DNA from 2 places in the Psychromonas aquatilis genome. Region 1 is predicted to be linked to the other one. Evidence: predicted binding sites of a transcription regulator. Region 1 holds the regulator's gene; the other holds the start of a gene.
The links. The regulator ArgR, encoded in region 1, controls arginine synthesis, uptake and breakdown. The targets are predictions, from matches to a motif close to ANTGAATANNTATTCANT.
Positions count from the first base shown of each region.

Region 2: a site for ArgR is predicted at 2,517-2,534, ahead of argE (acetylornithine deacetylase). Genes of this name have one in related genera too.

Region 1 covers NZ_JBAKAZ010000002.1:10,684-18,553, forward strand. The annotation lists gene V6256_RS00560 (microcin C ABC transporter permease YejB) at 1-133, shown strand, start outside; gene V6256_RS00565 (ABC transporter permease) at 133-1,182, shown strand; gene V6256_RS00570 (ABC transporter ATP-binding protein) at 1,179-2,771, shown strand; gene V6256_RS00575 (transglycosylase SLT domain-containing protein) at 2,808-4,721, shown strand; gene V6256_RS00580 (type IV pilin protein) at 4,782-5,183, opposite strand; gene argR (transcriptional regulator ArgR) at 5,440-5,892, opposite strand; gene V6256_RS00590 (transporter substrate-binding domain-containing protein) at 6,148-6,906, shown strand; gene mdh (malate dehydrogenase) at 7,071-7,870, shown strand, end outside.
Region 2 covers NZ_JBAKAZ010000015.1:1,232-9,101, reverse strand. The annotation lists gene ppc (phosphoenolpyruvate carboxylase) at 1-924, opposite strand, end outside; gene argE (acetylornithine deacetylase) at 1,102-2,247, opposite strand; gene argC (N-acetyl-gamma-glutamyl-phosphate reductase) at 2,755-3,765, shown strand; gene argB (acetylglutamate kinase) at 3,778-4,563, shown strand; gene V6256_RS05745 (ornithine carbamoyltransferase) at 4,578-5,486, shown strand; gene V6256_RS05740 (argininosuccinate synthase) at 5,513-6,721, shown strand; gene argH (argininosuccinate lyase) at 6,884-7,870, shown strand, end outside.

The DNA of each region.
Region 1 (7,870 bases):
CGTCATTAATCGAGATTATCCGGTTATTTTTGGGTCTTTATATATTTTTACGTTGGTCGGCCTACTACTTAAGTTAATCAGTGATGTGACTTATACCGTTATTGATCCACGTATTAACTTTGAGGGGCAATAATGTCGTTATTACTCACTTGGAAGCGTATCAAAAAGAATCCTAGTAATAAGCAACGTTGGGGGCAGTTTAAAGCGAATAAGCGAGGTTACTATTCATTATGGATATTTAGTTTTTTATTTTTATTAAGTTTAGTCGCTGAAGTGTGGGTTAATGATAAACCAATCATGGTCTCATATAATTCGCATTGGTATTTTCCTATCGTGCAAGATATTCCTGAACAACAGTTAGGTGGTGATTTTGATATTAGCACTGATTATCGCGACCCTTATATGGTTGAACAAATTAATAAAAAAGGCTGGATGATATGGCCTATTGTGCCTTTCTATTATGACTCTATCAATTACGAGTTAACAACAGCAGCGCCTTCTGCTCCCGATGCGATAAACTGGTTAGGCACAGATGATCAAGGCCGTGATGTTGTTGCTCGTTTGGTTTATGGCTTTCGGATTTCAGTTATTTTTGCCCTCTCATTGACGCTTATCAGCTCCGTTATCGGTATTTTTATCGGTGCAATCCAAGGATATTATGGCGGTAAAATTGACCTGATAGGGCAACGTTTATTAGAGATCTGGGAAGGTTTACCGATGCTCTTTATGTTAATTATTCTGGCCAGCTTTGTAGAACCAACATTTACTTGGTTATTAGGTTTAATGGTTTTATTTAGTTGGCCAAGCCTGGTGAGTGTTGTGCGAGCCGAGTTTTTACGAGGTCGGCATCTTGATTATGTCAAAGCATCCAAGGCTTTAGGAGTGACAGACAGTAAAATAATGTTTAAACATATTTTACCGAACGCCATGATTGCGACATTAACTTTTATGCCATATTTATTTACAGGCGCATTAACTACATTAACCTCTTTGGATTTTTTAGGTTTTGGGCTACCACTGGGCTCCGCTTCTTTAGGGGAGATGATTTCTCAGGGCAAAGATAATTTGCAAGCACCTTGGTTGGCGATCACCGCATTTATCTCTTTATCGAGTATTTTAGTTCTATTAGTGTTTATCGGTGAAGCTGCTCGTGATGCTTTTGACCCAAGGAAAGTATTATGAATAAAGAGAGTTGTTTACTCAGAGTTAAAAATTTAGCTGTTAGCTTTGCTGAAACAGATATTTTATCTGGAGTTAGTTTTACCTTAGAGAAAGGCAAAACATTAGCTATTGTAGGTGAAAGTGGATCGGGGAAATCACTGACTGCATTATCTATTTTACAGTTGTTACCTTACCCACATGCACATCACCCTGAAGGAGATATTATTTTTCAGGGGCAGTCTTTAATGGGCCAATCAGAGGCTGTATTAGAAGCTGTTCGTGGTAATAAAATAAGTATGATATTTCAAGAGCCAATGACCTCATTAAATCCATTACACAGTATTGAAAAGCAGATTGCTGAGACATTATTGCTGCATAAAGGATTAACAGGAAGAAAGGCACGAGAACGAACACTGGAGTTATTAGTACTGGTTGGCATTGATGATCCCGCTTCTAGATTAACTGCTTACCCACATCAGTTATCGGGAGGGCAACGACAACGAATTATGATTGCAATGGCGCTGGCTAATGAGCCAGATCTATTAATTGCTGACGAGCCTACTACAGCTCTTGATGCAACGACTCAAAAACAAATTTTATTATTATTAAAATCATTACAAAAACGCCTGAATATGGGGATCTTGATGATCACGCACGACCTTAATATTGTGCAGCAGTTTGCTGATGATGTTTTAGTCATGTGTAAAGGTCAACAGATTGAGTATGCCGCTACTCCACAGGTTTTTGCCAACCCTGCTGAGGAATATACGAAAAAGCTGTTAGATGCGACACCGAAAGGCGAAATGGAGCCTCTTGATGAGCATAAAGTGATTTTGGAAGCCGATAACATTAGTGTTAGTTTTCCTTTGAAAAAAAGCTTCTGGGGGAAAACAACACAAGCATTGGATGCTGTTAAAAATGTTTCTTTAAAAGTCCATGCTGGTGAGACTCTGGCTATCGTGGGTGAAAGCGGCTCGGGGAAAAGCACGTTAGCTCAAGCGTTATTGCAATTAACTAAGCACAGCGGAAAGGTGGTTTATCTCGGTAAAGAAATAAATAATCAGCATAAAGCTGATTTACAGTTGATGCGTCAAAATTTACAGATTGTATTTCAAGATCCTTATGCAAGCTTAAGCCCTAGAATGTCTGTCTACGATATTGTTGCTGAAGGTATTCATGTTTTTAATCAACAATTAAAGTTGAATGAACAACAGATTGAGCAAGAGGTAAAGCGTGTATTAATGACGGTAGGTTTAGATGAAAGTGTCTGTAATCGATACCCTCATCAATTTTCTGGTGGGCAAAGGCAACGTATTGCTATTGCAAGAGCATTAATACTTAAGCCTAAACTAATAGTGTTAGATGAGCCGACCTCTGCTTTAGACAGAAGTATCCAAAAGCAAATTATTGAGCTATTAAAATCATTACAGAAAGCGTTTGGATTAAGTTACCTATTTATTAGCCATGACCTTTCTGTGGTTAAATCAATTAGCCATCGTGTTCTTGTATTAAAATCAGGTGAGATCATTGAACAAGGCACAACATCTGATATATTTACAAAAGCGAATAATTCTTATACACAACAGTTGCTATTGTCATCTATTTTATGAAATGATGATGTTACTTTTTACTTACGTTGAGGCTCCATGAAAAAAATAATTTTAAGCTGTTTTTTCTTATCCATTGCAAATATCGCGAATGCATTAACTTTAGATGCACAGCGGACTATTTTTAGCGATACCATTGCATTGCAAGAACAAAAACAGTGGCAGAAAGCCAACGTAAATATTGAACAAATTAAAGATTACCCACTTACTTACCTTGCAGAATATAACTATTTAAAAGCAAATTTAAGCAGTGTTGGCGACCAGAAAGTTTTAGACTTTATTGATACGCACAAAACTAAAGTTGTTAGTGATAATTTACAGCGTTCTTATCTATTTTATTTAGCGAGCCAAAAAAATTGGACACAATTTTTAACTGCTTACCCAACTATGCCAAATAATTCAGTTTTGAAATGTCATTACTTACAAGCATCGATTGCGACAGGTAAAAGTGATAAAGCATGGCCTGACGCTCAAAAATATTGGTTATCAAGCACATCACTACCGAATGCTTGTGATGATGTTTATGTCTTTTATCAAAAGGATAAAAAATTAACTCAAGATGATATTTGGCAACGCTTCCAGTTAGCTTATGAAAAGAATAAGCAAGGTTTAATGCGCTTTTTAATTGCTAGAATGGATAAAGCAAATTCATCAACGGCGAGCTTATTATACGAATTACAAAAAGACCCGAAACAAATCACTGATACAGTATTATTCTCTTCGCGTAATGTGAAAAGCTTTAGCTTTTTAGTACCAACATTACAACGTCTATCAAAAATAGATTTTGATTTAGCAATGAAAATGTACGCTGAGTTTGATAAGAAAACGCCATTTAATGCTGATGAAAATAAACGCCTTAAAACACAGTTTGCAACACTTATTGTGCAGCGTAACAAACGTCAATACTTTACCTGGTTAGATAAAGAGTTAGGTCCTCTGGGTAATGTTTCTTTAATTGAGCAGCGTATTCGTTATGCGATAAAAAGAAATGATTGGAAAAACATTGATTTTTGGTTAACCCAGCTACCTACTGAAGCGCAAAATTCATCTGAATGGAAATATTGGCAAGCCAAAGTCCTAGAAAATGCTGGCAAAAATGATGCAGCTAAAAAGCTATACCAAGAAGTAGCAAAGAATCGTAACTTCCATGGTTTTATTGCTTCTCAAAAATTAGGTATTGAAGTGTCATTAAACGAAGAAATCATTAAAGATGAGCAATCTACAATTAGCGGATTAGATGATGAGCTAGCGGTGATTAGAGAGCTGTTATTCCATGAATCTTATAAGGATGCTAAATACCAATGGTATCGTTTGTTAAATAGCCAATCTGTCGAGAAACAATTACAACTCGGGTTGTATGCTTACAACCATGATTGGCCTTATCTAGCGGTATTAGCTTCTATTAGTTCTAAAAGCTGGAATGCACTCGCGATTCGCTTCCCTAATGCCAAAAAAGAATTATTTGTAGGGGCGGCAGAAAAATATGATTTAGAAGAAACTTATGTTTATGCGATTACACGTCGTGAAAGTAGTTTTGATGAGCATGCTAAATCACCTGTAGGTGCAAGTGGTTATATGCAACTTATGCCTAAGACCGCTGCAGCAACAGCGAAGAAAATTGGGTTGACGGAATATAATAATGTAGAGCAACTGGATCAAGGTGAAATTAATGTTCAGCTTGGAACTGGCTACTTTAATGAGCTGTTAACACGTTACGATGGTAACCGTGTTCTTGCGACTGCGGCTTATAATGCCGGCCCTCATCGTGTTGATAGATGGAGCAAGAAAAGTGGTCAAAAAGGCATTCCAGTAGATAGTTGGATAGATACGATTCCTTTTTATGAGACGCGTGCTTATGTACAAAATGTCTTAGCATATAATGTTATTTATCAACATGTATTAGGCAAGCCTATGGTGTTTTTAAAAGATAAAGAGCTTACTGCAAGCTACTAAAAAACAGTTTTTCCTCGTATAATTTAATCACCGATATTGAATTGATATCGGTGATTAATCTCACCAGCAGATAGTATTATCTGTAATACCATCACTTGTTTTATTACTATTTTGATCAACAAAAAGAACACGGCAAATACTTTTATCCTTGTATTGAAGGCTTTCGGCTTTTGCTGTTGCTTTTATTAAATAGTTGTTAGCCGAAGCTGAAACAAGATTGAAAATATAATATGGGTCATTGCTAGGTAGCCCAATTATATTTGCATCATCTGTATAACTTGAGTGCAGTATTCGGTAATTACTTTGTGCTATTTGTGCTTTGATTAATTCACTTTGAGCATCACTTCTTCTCGATTTAATGATGACATCTTGAAATGAGGGATAAGCAACACTAGCAAGCAGAGTGACAATCACCAAACTGATCAATAATTCAATCAAAGAAAATGCATGTGCTTTAAGCATAATAACCTGCCACTTTACAAAGTAATCTGCTTATAACTGTAGAAGTATTTTGTGATTATAGCGAATGTTTAATCAGCTACCTGTAGAGGGAAATACCATTGATTAATTTCATTGATTATTTGAAAGGTCAGCATTTCATTGTTTATCGCACCTGAACTGTGTCCCAGTGATCAGGCGGTAATCTAATAGGCGAGGTAAATATAGCGCTAACTATTTAAATACATTTCTTTGTATCAACGCATTAAAAATGAAATGATTAATCAAACAGTTTGTGTACTACTGCTAATGTTTGTTCAATTTTTTGGGTATTAGTTGGTGCGATGTAAATGGTATCATCTCCAGCAATGGTGCCTAATATGCCTTCCGCTTTACCCATTGAATCTAATAATCGAGCAATCAGTTGGGCTGCACCGGGGCTGGTATGAATAACGATTAGGCTATCATTTCTATCAATATCGACGACTAAGTTTTTGAGTGGGCTAGTTGTTGTTGGAATGCCTAGCTCAACTGGTAGACAATAAACCATATCACCCGTTGCATTACGAGTTCTAACCGCGCCTGTTTTACTTAGCATGCGTGATACTTTTGATTGGTTAATCTGCTTAAAACCAGCTTCACTTAATGCATCTACAATTTCACTTTGAGAGCTTAAATGCTCCTCTTTAAGAAGCTCTTTGAAGAAATCCATTAATTCAGATGGTTGACGCATTTTTTATTCCTATTGATACCTTATAATTAGGCTCCTATCTTAATCTAAATTAGATACTAGTTAACAGCATAAATGTTACTTTTTTTTGCATATTTATTCATTTTTTTGAAAAACAAAACATTGTTGATTGAAAAGTGTACAGATATTCCGTAAACAACTATTTGCTTAATAGGCTGTTTTGCTTATGACTATTTTATTAATACTACTTCTGTTAAGGTTTGCTCTAAAAAACGTCGAGACTAAAGGTATTTGATAATGCATTTATTTATTAGGCAACTTATAGTAATTTGTTTGTTATGCATTAGTTCATTCAATGTACTGGCCTTACAGGAAATGAAGGTTAAGTTTGCCACTGATATTAATTACTACCCATTCGAGTATATTACTGAAGATAATAAACTACAGGGGTTTGATATTGATATTGCCAAGGCTATTTGTGAACAGGTTAATTTACAATGTACATTTGAACATCGTCGTTTCGACGACTTATTAATTATGTTACCTTTTAAAAGATATGATGCTGTTATTGCTGCGTTAGACATAACCGATCAACGTTCCAAAGTAGTTGATTTCAGTGATAGTTATTACAAGATTGCGCCTGCGTTTATCAGCAGAGAAAAGTTTGATGGCCAACTTTCCTTAAAAGGCAAGTTTATTGGTGTTCAAGCCAATACATCACATCAAAACTACCTGGTCAAAGCGCAACAAAGTCAAGACAGCTATATCGTTCCTTATTTCTCTTCTAAAGCGGCTTTAGAGGATTTACAACGTCAAAAAATCGACGCTGTATTTGCTGACTTCGCAGTTATTAAGACGTTTTTAGATAAACAAAAAGAACCTTCTCAATTAGTTATCTCTCGTCGAGAAGATGTTTTTATGGGGCAGTTTTCAGCTGGTTATGGCATTGCTGTAGACAAAGGCAATGACATTTTAAGAGAGCGTTTAAATCAAGGTTTAAAGCTCATTACCGAAAATGGTACCTATGAAGAAGTTTTTAAGAAGTATTTTCATTAAATTATATTTATATAATATAAAAAAGAATAAGATTTATGCACAAATATAGCTTATTCTTTACATCTGTCACAATTATTTAACATGTTTTACCTATGCGTATTTATTCACTTTAGAATAGATATGTTCATTATATATACTTAAGATTTATTTCATTGGAGAAAAATATGAAAGTTGCTGTTCTTGGTGCTGCAGGCGGTATTGGTCAAGCGTTATCATTATTATTAAAAACTCAACTACCGGCTGGTTCTGAATTAGCATTGTATGACGTTGCTCCAGTTGTTCCTGGTGTAGCAGTTGATTTATCACACATCCCAACGGCTGTTAAAGTTGCAGGTTTTGGTGCTGATGCATTAGATGCTGCATTAACAGGCGCTGATATCGTAATTATTCCTGCGGGCATGCCACGTAAACCAGGTATGGACCGTGCTGATTTATTCGCAGTAAATGCTGGTATCATCAAAACGTTAGCAGAAGGTATTGTTGCTAACTGTCCTAAAGCATTAGTTGGTGTAATCACTAACCCTGTAAATGGTACTGTGCCGATTGTTGCTGAAGTATTCAAAAAAGCAGGAACTTACGACAAAAACCGTGTATTTGGTGTAACGACTCTTGATGTTATCCGTAGTGAAGCATTTGTTGCTGAGCTTAAAGGCTTAAACGTAAGCGACGTTAAAGTGCCAGTAATCGGTGGCCACTCAGGTACAACTATTTTACCTCTTCTTTCTCAAGTTGAAGGTGCTACTTTCACTGAAGAAGAAGTTGCAGCACTAACTCCACGTATCCAAAATGCGGGTACTGAAGTTGTAAATGCTAAAGCGGGTGGCGGTTCTGCTACATTATCAATGGGTGCTGCTGCTGCTCGTTTTTGTTTATCTCTAGTTAAAGGTTTACAAGGCGAAGACGTTGTAGATTACGCATACGTAGACGTTGCTGATGGCGATGCTGCATACTTTGCACACCCTGT
Region 2 (7,870 bases), on a different contig from region 1:
TTCGTCTGCATCACCTACAATGGCACGTAATGTATCATCACAATTATCCATTGATAATTCAGTTGTTAACTGTTTGATATCTTCAAGGTATAAGCTAACCGCTACCCAGCGGCTTGTAATTAATACTTCTTTTGTTACTTCTGATGTTACAAATGGGTTACCGTCACGGTCTCCACCCATCCAAGACGTAAATTTAATTGGAGAAGCATCAAGTGGTAGTGAAATATCTAAACCATCTTGTAATGTTTTATCTAGCTCTCGTACGTAAAGCGGTACTGCTTCCCATAGGCTGTTTTCTATTACTGCAAAGCCCCATTTTGCTTCATCAACAGGTGTAGGTCGATTTTTACGGATGTCATTTGTATGCCAGCCTTGTGTAATCAATTGTTCAAGACGGACTAAAAGTAGATCACGTTCTTTATCTGAAATCTCAGTTAACTCTAAATAAGTTAAACATTTATTGATTGCAGTATATTTATTGATAAGTGTACGACGTGTGACTTCAGTTGGGTGCGCAGTTAATACCATATCCATGTGTAAGCCACTTACCGCTTCAGCAATTTTATCTTCTGTGATATCGCTATTTTTAATTTTAGTGATTAGTTGCTGTAGTGGTTCTGGCGTGCATACATCACCATCGCAATGGCGAGAGATACCATGAAATTGTTCTGCGATATTGGCAAGGTTTAAAAAATGAGTAAAGGCACGTGCCACTGGTAGTAATTCATCATCCGTTAAATTAGCGAGTACTTCTATTAATGTCTCGCCATCTTTGCTGTTACCTGAGCGTGAGGATTTAGATAATTGTCGTATTGTTTCTATTTTTTCAAGGAAGGCTTCACCGAGATGGTCGCTAATACTATTACCAAGTAGTTGCCCTAATAAACTTACATTGCTTCGTAAGTTTGCATATTGATCTGTCATCTTACTTCCTTATATTTGTAATAAAATTACACTTTTGATGTCGTAGAATTAAATAAAATACCATAACGAAAGGCCCAGTCAATGGAGTTGTCTTTGCGTTTAGTTATTCTATTTCAATTCTAGTTTTGGAATTTTATTCCTTATGTAACAAAGTTACACAAAGAATAAGGTTAATATTTAAGCACAATAATGAGCGATTAATTTACTGACCAATGCTTGTGTTGGCTTTACAAATGAAAGGTCTAAATACTCATTAGGTTGATGTGCTTGGGCTATATGTCCTGGCCCTAATACGATCGTGTCGCAGCCTAGTGCTTGGATAAAAGGTGCTTCAGTACAATAATTTGCACTGGTTGCTTTATTGCCAGTATAAATCTCAGCTTGATTAATTAAATCTGAGTGTACAGGACATTCATACGAGGGAATCGGCTCGTGTAAATGAAACACCTCAATGCTATCGGGATATCTTTTTTCAATTTCAGTTAGCGCTTGTTTTACAGTAATAAATAAGTCACTGGTGGTGACGCCTGGAATTGGGCGCATATCGATATGTAATTCACAACAGCCACAAATACGGTTAGGGCTATCACCCCCCGAGATTGCACCAAAGTTTAATGTTGGATAAGGCACTTCAAAGTGAGGGTTGTGATATTTTTCTTTGAAAGCTTGTTGTACTAGTTTTAATTCAGATAAGACTAAATGCATGATATCAATAGCATTTACTCCTTTATCCGGATCAGAACTGTGCCCTGTTCTGCCTGTGATACGGATACCTTCGGACATATGGCCTTTGTGCATAACGACAGGAACTAAACCAGTCGGCTCGCCAATAACCGCATAATCAGGCTTAAACTGCTTTTGCTCGGCGATTTGTTGTGCACCTGACATTGTAGTCTCTTCATCTGCTGTTGCAAGAATACGTAATGGTTTGGATAACTTATCAAGTTCGATGCTTTTTAACGCCTCAATAACAAAAGCAAAAAAACCTTTCATATCGATAGTACCTAAGCCATACAAACGGTTGTCTTTTTCAACAACTTTAAAAGGATCTGTTTCCCAGCCTTTTTCATCATAGGGAACGGTATCGCTATGGCCAGCTAACAATAAACCACCATCGCCTTCACCCATTGAAGCTAATAAATTAAACTTCCCAGGCGCACCTTTAACTTCCGTTATTTCAGTGCTAAATCCTAGATCAGAGAGCCATTCGGCAAGTTGATTGATAACTGCTTGATTACTTTGATCCCATGAACTATCACTTGAGCTAATAGAGGGTAACTTTATAAGGCCTTTATACAGGTCCATAAATGCTGGTAATGACATACTATTCCTTTAGATTCAGGTGGTAATATCGAATTTAAGATTTTTGCTTGTGTAACTTTTTGGGTTTTAAAAATTAACCCGAAAAATTAAAAGTAACTATGATTTTGATGATTAAGCAGTAAAACCATTCTATGCCTTATTTAAGTTCAAATTAAAGCACTTTTTACATATTCAATTGAAATAACCATTTTAAATGGGCTAAATTTATTTTTTTTATAACTTATTTGAGTATGCTTTTAATAAAAAAATGATTTAATATCAACTTATTAAATGGCTTTTAATTCATGATGTTATGGGTTTTATAAATCTATTCTCAATTGTTGCTGATGGATTATTTTATCGCGGATAGCGTCATCTTACTATTTTTTGTATATTTATTCATGTTTATTGAATAAATAGTCACTTTGATTTAAAATATCGCTTTCGGCAAGGAATGCTTTTTATTTTTATCGCCGTTTGAATTTATTTATGATGAATTAAGTTAATAATGAAACAGGAATTTTCTTTATGTTAAAAGCAATTGTAGTGGGTGCTAGTGGTTACACTGGAGCAGAATTAGCGCAATTTTTAACGCGTCACCCAAGTATTGAGCTATCTGGTTTATATGTTTCTGAAGGTAGTTTAGATAAAGGAAAAAACATCTCTGAATTATACGGCAGCTTACGTGGTTTAGTGGACTTACCATTACAACCTTTAGGCGTAAGTGGTATTCAATCTGCTTGTCAGGGGATTGATATTGTTATTCTTGCTACAGCGCATGAAGTTAGCCATGATTTAGCACCTCTTTTCTTAGCTGAAAATACAGTTGTATTTGATTTGTCGGGTGCCTTCCGTGTTCAATCATCAGGCTTTTATGATAAATACTATGGCTTCTCACACCAATACCCAGATTTATTAGATAAAGCAGTATATGGATTAGCTGAATGGAATGCAGAACAAGTAAAAGAAACTGATCTTATTGCCGTACCTGGTTGTTATACAACTGCTTCTTTGACAGCATTAAAGCCATTATTTAATGCTGGTCTTATAAAAGAAGGAATAAAACCAACGATAAATGCCACTAGTGGTGTAAGTGGCGCTGGTCGAAAAGCCAGTGTCGTTAGTAGCTTTTGTGAAGTTAGCTTGCAGCCTTATGGTGTCTTTACACACCGCCATAAACCTGAAATTGATCAGCATCTAGGCACTGAAGTTGTTTTTACCCCACATTTAGGTAACTTTAAGCGTGGTATATTGGCAAGTATCAATGTGGTACTAAACGAAGGTGTTACACTTGAGCAGGTCAATCAAGCTTATCAAGACGCTTATGCAGATAAACCGATTGTACGTTTAATGGATGGCACGTTACCGGCACTTAAGAATGTTGTTGGGACACCATTCTGTGATTTAGGTTGGGCTGTTGAAGGGCAGGACTTAGTGGTCTTTAGTGCGATTGATAATTTATTAAAAGGTGCCTCTTCACAAGCAATGCAGTGTATTAATTTACGCTTTGGTTTCGATATTACTACTTCTATTTTATAAGATAGGTTAGCAATGACTCAAACACAAAAAAAGCCACTATTAATTAAAATTGGTGGCGCAGTATTAGAAAGTGAACAAGCACTTACGAATTTATTTTCTGCATTAACTGAATATCTAGCGATAGAAAAGCGTCCATTATTAATAGTGCATGGCGGCGGTGTAATTGTTGAAGATGTTCTTAGTAAAATGAATATTAAGAGCGAAAAGAAAAATGGTTTACGTATCACTCCATTTGATCAGATCCCTTATGTTGCTGGTGCATTAGCTGGTACATCAAATAAATTATTAATGGCAAAAGCCTTACAAGCTGGATTATCAGCGGTGGGTTTATCATTAGCAGACGGATTCAGCTGTTCGGTTAAGCAAATGGATCCAGATCTCGGCGCCGTTGGTATTTGTAGCCCTAATAACCCAACATTAATTAATAGTCTGTTAGCAGGAGACTTTTTACCTGTTATCTCATCAATTGCGATTGGTGAAGATGCAAAACTATACAATGTAAATGCAGATCAAGCAGCGATCGCTATTTGTGAATTAATTGGTGCCGAATTAGTTTTCTTATCCGATGTAGATGGTGTATGGAATGCTGATAAACAAGTGATTGCAGAATTAAACACTCAACTTGCTGAGCAGTTAATAACTGAAGATGTTATTAAAGATGGCATGGCTGTGAAGGTGAAAGCGGCATTACAAGCTGCTGATGAACTAGGTTATGTTATGTTGGCAAGTTGGAAAAACCCAGAAAATTTAGTCTCATTGCTTGCAGGTAAAGCAGTGGGTACAAAAGTAATTAAATAAAGTAGAGAGTTAAGATGGAAAATTTATTAACGGGTATGGAAATGACTCAGCAGCAGGCACTAGACCTGATTGCTCTGGGTAAAGATTTAAAAGCAAATCCAAGCAAGTATGCTCAATCACTTGCAGGTAAGAGTGTCGTGACTTTATTTGAAAAGCAATCATTACGTACACGTGTTACGTTTGATATTGGCGTTAATAAATTAGGTGGCCATGCTGTTTACTTAGACCAAACTAATGGTGCAATGGGTAATCGTGAAGATGTTAAAGACTTTGCGGCTAATATTTCTCGTTGGGCTGACTGTATTGTTGCACGTGTATTCGATCATAAAACAATACTTGAATTAGAAGAGCACTCAACAGTGCCTGTTATTAATTCTCTATGTGATTTATACCATCCTTGTCAGGGGATGGCAGACTTTTTAACTATTTCTCAAAATTATGATGATTTAACTAAAGTAAAATTAGCGTATATTGGAGATGGTAATAATGTTACTCATTCTTTGTTCATTGCTGGTGCGATTTTAGGTGCAACGGTAACTGCTGTTTGTCCTTTAGGTCACAGCCCAGATGCTCAAATTTTGAAAAAAGCAGAAGAAATCGCTAAAACAACAGGTGCGACTATTACTGTTACAAATAATATCGATGATATTAAAGGTTATGATGTTGTCTACGGTGATACTTGGTTATCAATGGGCGATGAGACACCATTAGAGCAAATTAAAGCTAAGTTTATGCCATATCAAATTAATCAAGAATTACTTGATCAAACAGGTATTAAGCATATCTTACATTGCCAACCAGCACATCGTGGATTAGATATTACATCTGATGTGATGGATGGTCCTGCTTCATTGATTTTTGATCAAGCAGAAAATAGAATGCACATTCAAAACGCTATAATGCTTACCCTAATAAATAAATAGAAATAATTGAGAAAGGAAAACAATTAATGAGCAAAGTTAAAAAGGTAGTTCTCGCTTATTCAGGCGGCTTAGACACATCAGCGATTATTCCATGGTTAAAAGAAACTTATGATGATTGTGAGATCGTAGCGTTTTGTGCCGATGTAGGTCAAGGTGCTGAAGAGTTAGTTGGTTTGCATGAGAAAGCAATCGCTTCAGGTGCATCTGAATGTCATATCGTTGATCTAAAAGAAGAGTTTGTTAAAGACTATATTTACCCAACGATCGCATCTGGTGCAGTTTACGAAGGTACTTATTTATTAGGTACATCAATGGCACGTCCAATCATTGCTAAAGCACAAGTTGAAGTAGCATTAAAAGTTGGTGCTGATGCAGTTTGTCACGGTTGTACAGGTAAAGGTAATGACCAAATCCGTTTTGAAAGCTGTTTTGCTGCTTTAGCGCCTGAGCTACAAGTAATTGCACCATGGCGTGAGTGGGATATGGTTTCTCGTGAAGATTTACTAGATTACCTTGCAGAGCGTAATATCGAAACAACGGCTTCAGCAACTAAAATCTATAGCCGTGATGCGAATGCATGGCACATCTCTCATGAAGGTGGTGAATTAGAAGACCCATACAATGAGCCAAGTAAAGGTGTTTGGACATTAACAGTTGATCCGCTTGATGCACCAAATGAGCCTGAATACGTAACACTAACAGTAGAAAATGCACGTGTAACTGCTGTTGATGGTGTTGAACTATCGCCATACGATGCGTTAATGCTACTAAATGAAAAAGCAGCTGCACATGGTGTAGGTCGTATCGATATTACAGAAAACCGTACAGTGGGCATGAAGTCTCGTGGTTGTTATGAAACACCAGGAGGTACTGTAATGGTAACAGCTCTTCGTGGTATTGATGAGCTAGTACATGATAAACCATCTCGTCGCTGGCGTGACCAAGTGGGCCAAGAGTTTGCTCACTTAGTTTATGATGGACGTTGGTTTACACCTCTATGTGGTTCTTTATTAGCTGCATCTGAGTCATTAGCAAAAGATGCTAACGGTGAAGTTGTTGTTCGTCTATATAAAGGACAAGCAGTAGCGGTTCAGAAAAAATCGCCAAACAGCTTATACTCTGAAGAGTTTGCTACATTTGGTGATGATAACGTTTATGACCAAAAGCATGCTGAAGGTTTCATCCGCTTATATTCACTATCTAGCCGTATTCGTAAGCTTAATAGTAACAAATAAGTTCAAAATGCTATAAAATTCCTGCGGCGATTATTTTTTCGTCGCAGGAATTTCTATTTATAAGCGTTTTAAAATTAAAAATACTTATAAATAGAATGAGTAATATTATTAATCCCTTAACGAATGGATTTGGTCAATGGCCAAGTCAGAATGGAGTAACAAATGGCACTATGGGGCGGACGTTTCAGCCAAGCGGCAGATACAAAGTTTAAATTATTTAATGATTCATTGAAATTCGATTACCGTCTTGCTGAACAAGATATTATTGGCTCAATCGCATGGTCTAAAGCTTTATTATCAGTAGATGTTCTGAATGCAGATGAACAAAAAAGCATTGAAGTTAGTTTGAACGAATTATTGGTGTCAGTGCAAGAAAACCCAGAGCAAGTATTGCAATCAGATGCTGAAGATATTCATTCATGGGTCGAAGGGCAATTAATCAATAAAGTGGGTGATTTAGGTAAAAAATTACACACTGGCCGTAGTCGTAATGACCAAGTTGCAACAGATTTAAAACTATGGTGTAAAAAAACAGCGCAAGAATTAATTGTTCACCTTGATGGATTAGAATCAAAGCTTATTGAACTAGCAAGAATTCACCAGGGTGTTATTTTACCGGGTTATACGCATTTACAACGTGCACAACCAGTGACATTTTCGCATTGGTGTTTAGCTTATTTAGAAATGCTCGAGCGTGATCATAGCCGTTTAGAAGGTTGTATCGAGCGCATGAATACTTGTCCTCTTGGTAGTGGTGCATTAGCAGGTACTGCTTATGAGATGGATCGTACTGCCTTAGCGCATTCACTTGGTTTTGAAAGAGCAACAAGAAACAGTTTAGATTCTGTATCTGACCGAGATCATGTTGTAGAGCTAATGAGTTGTGCAACGTTATCAATGGTGCATTTGTCACGTATGGCTGAAGATCTTATCTTTTATAACAGTGGTGAGTCTGCTTTCATTGAAATGTCAGATTTAGTGACCTCTGGATCTTCATTAATGCCACAAAAGAAAAACCCAGATGCGATGGAGTTAATCCGTGGTAAATCAGGGCGTGTCTTTGGTTCATTAGCAGGAATGTTAATGACATTGAAAGCATTACCATTAGCTTACAATAAAGATATGCAAGAAGATAAAGAAGGCTTATTT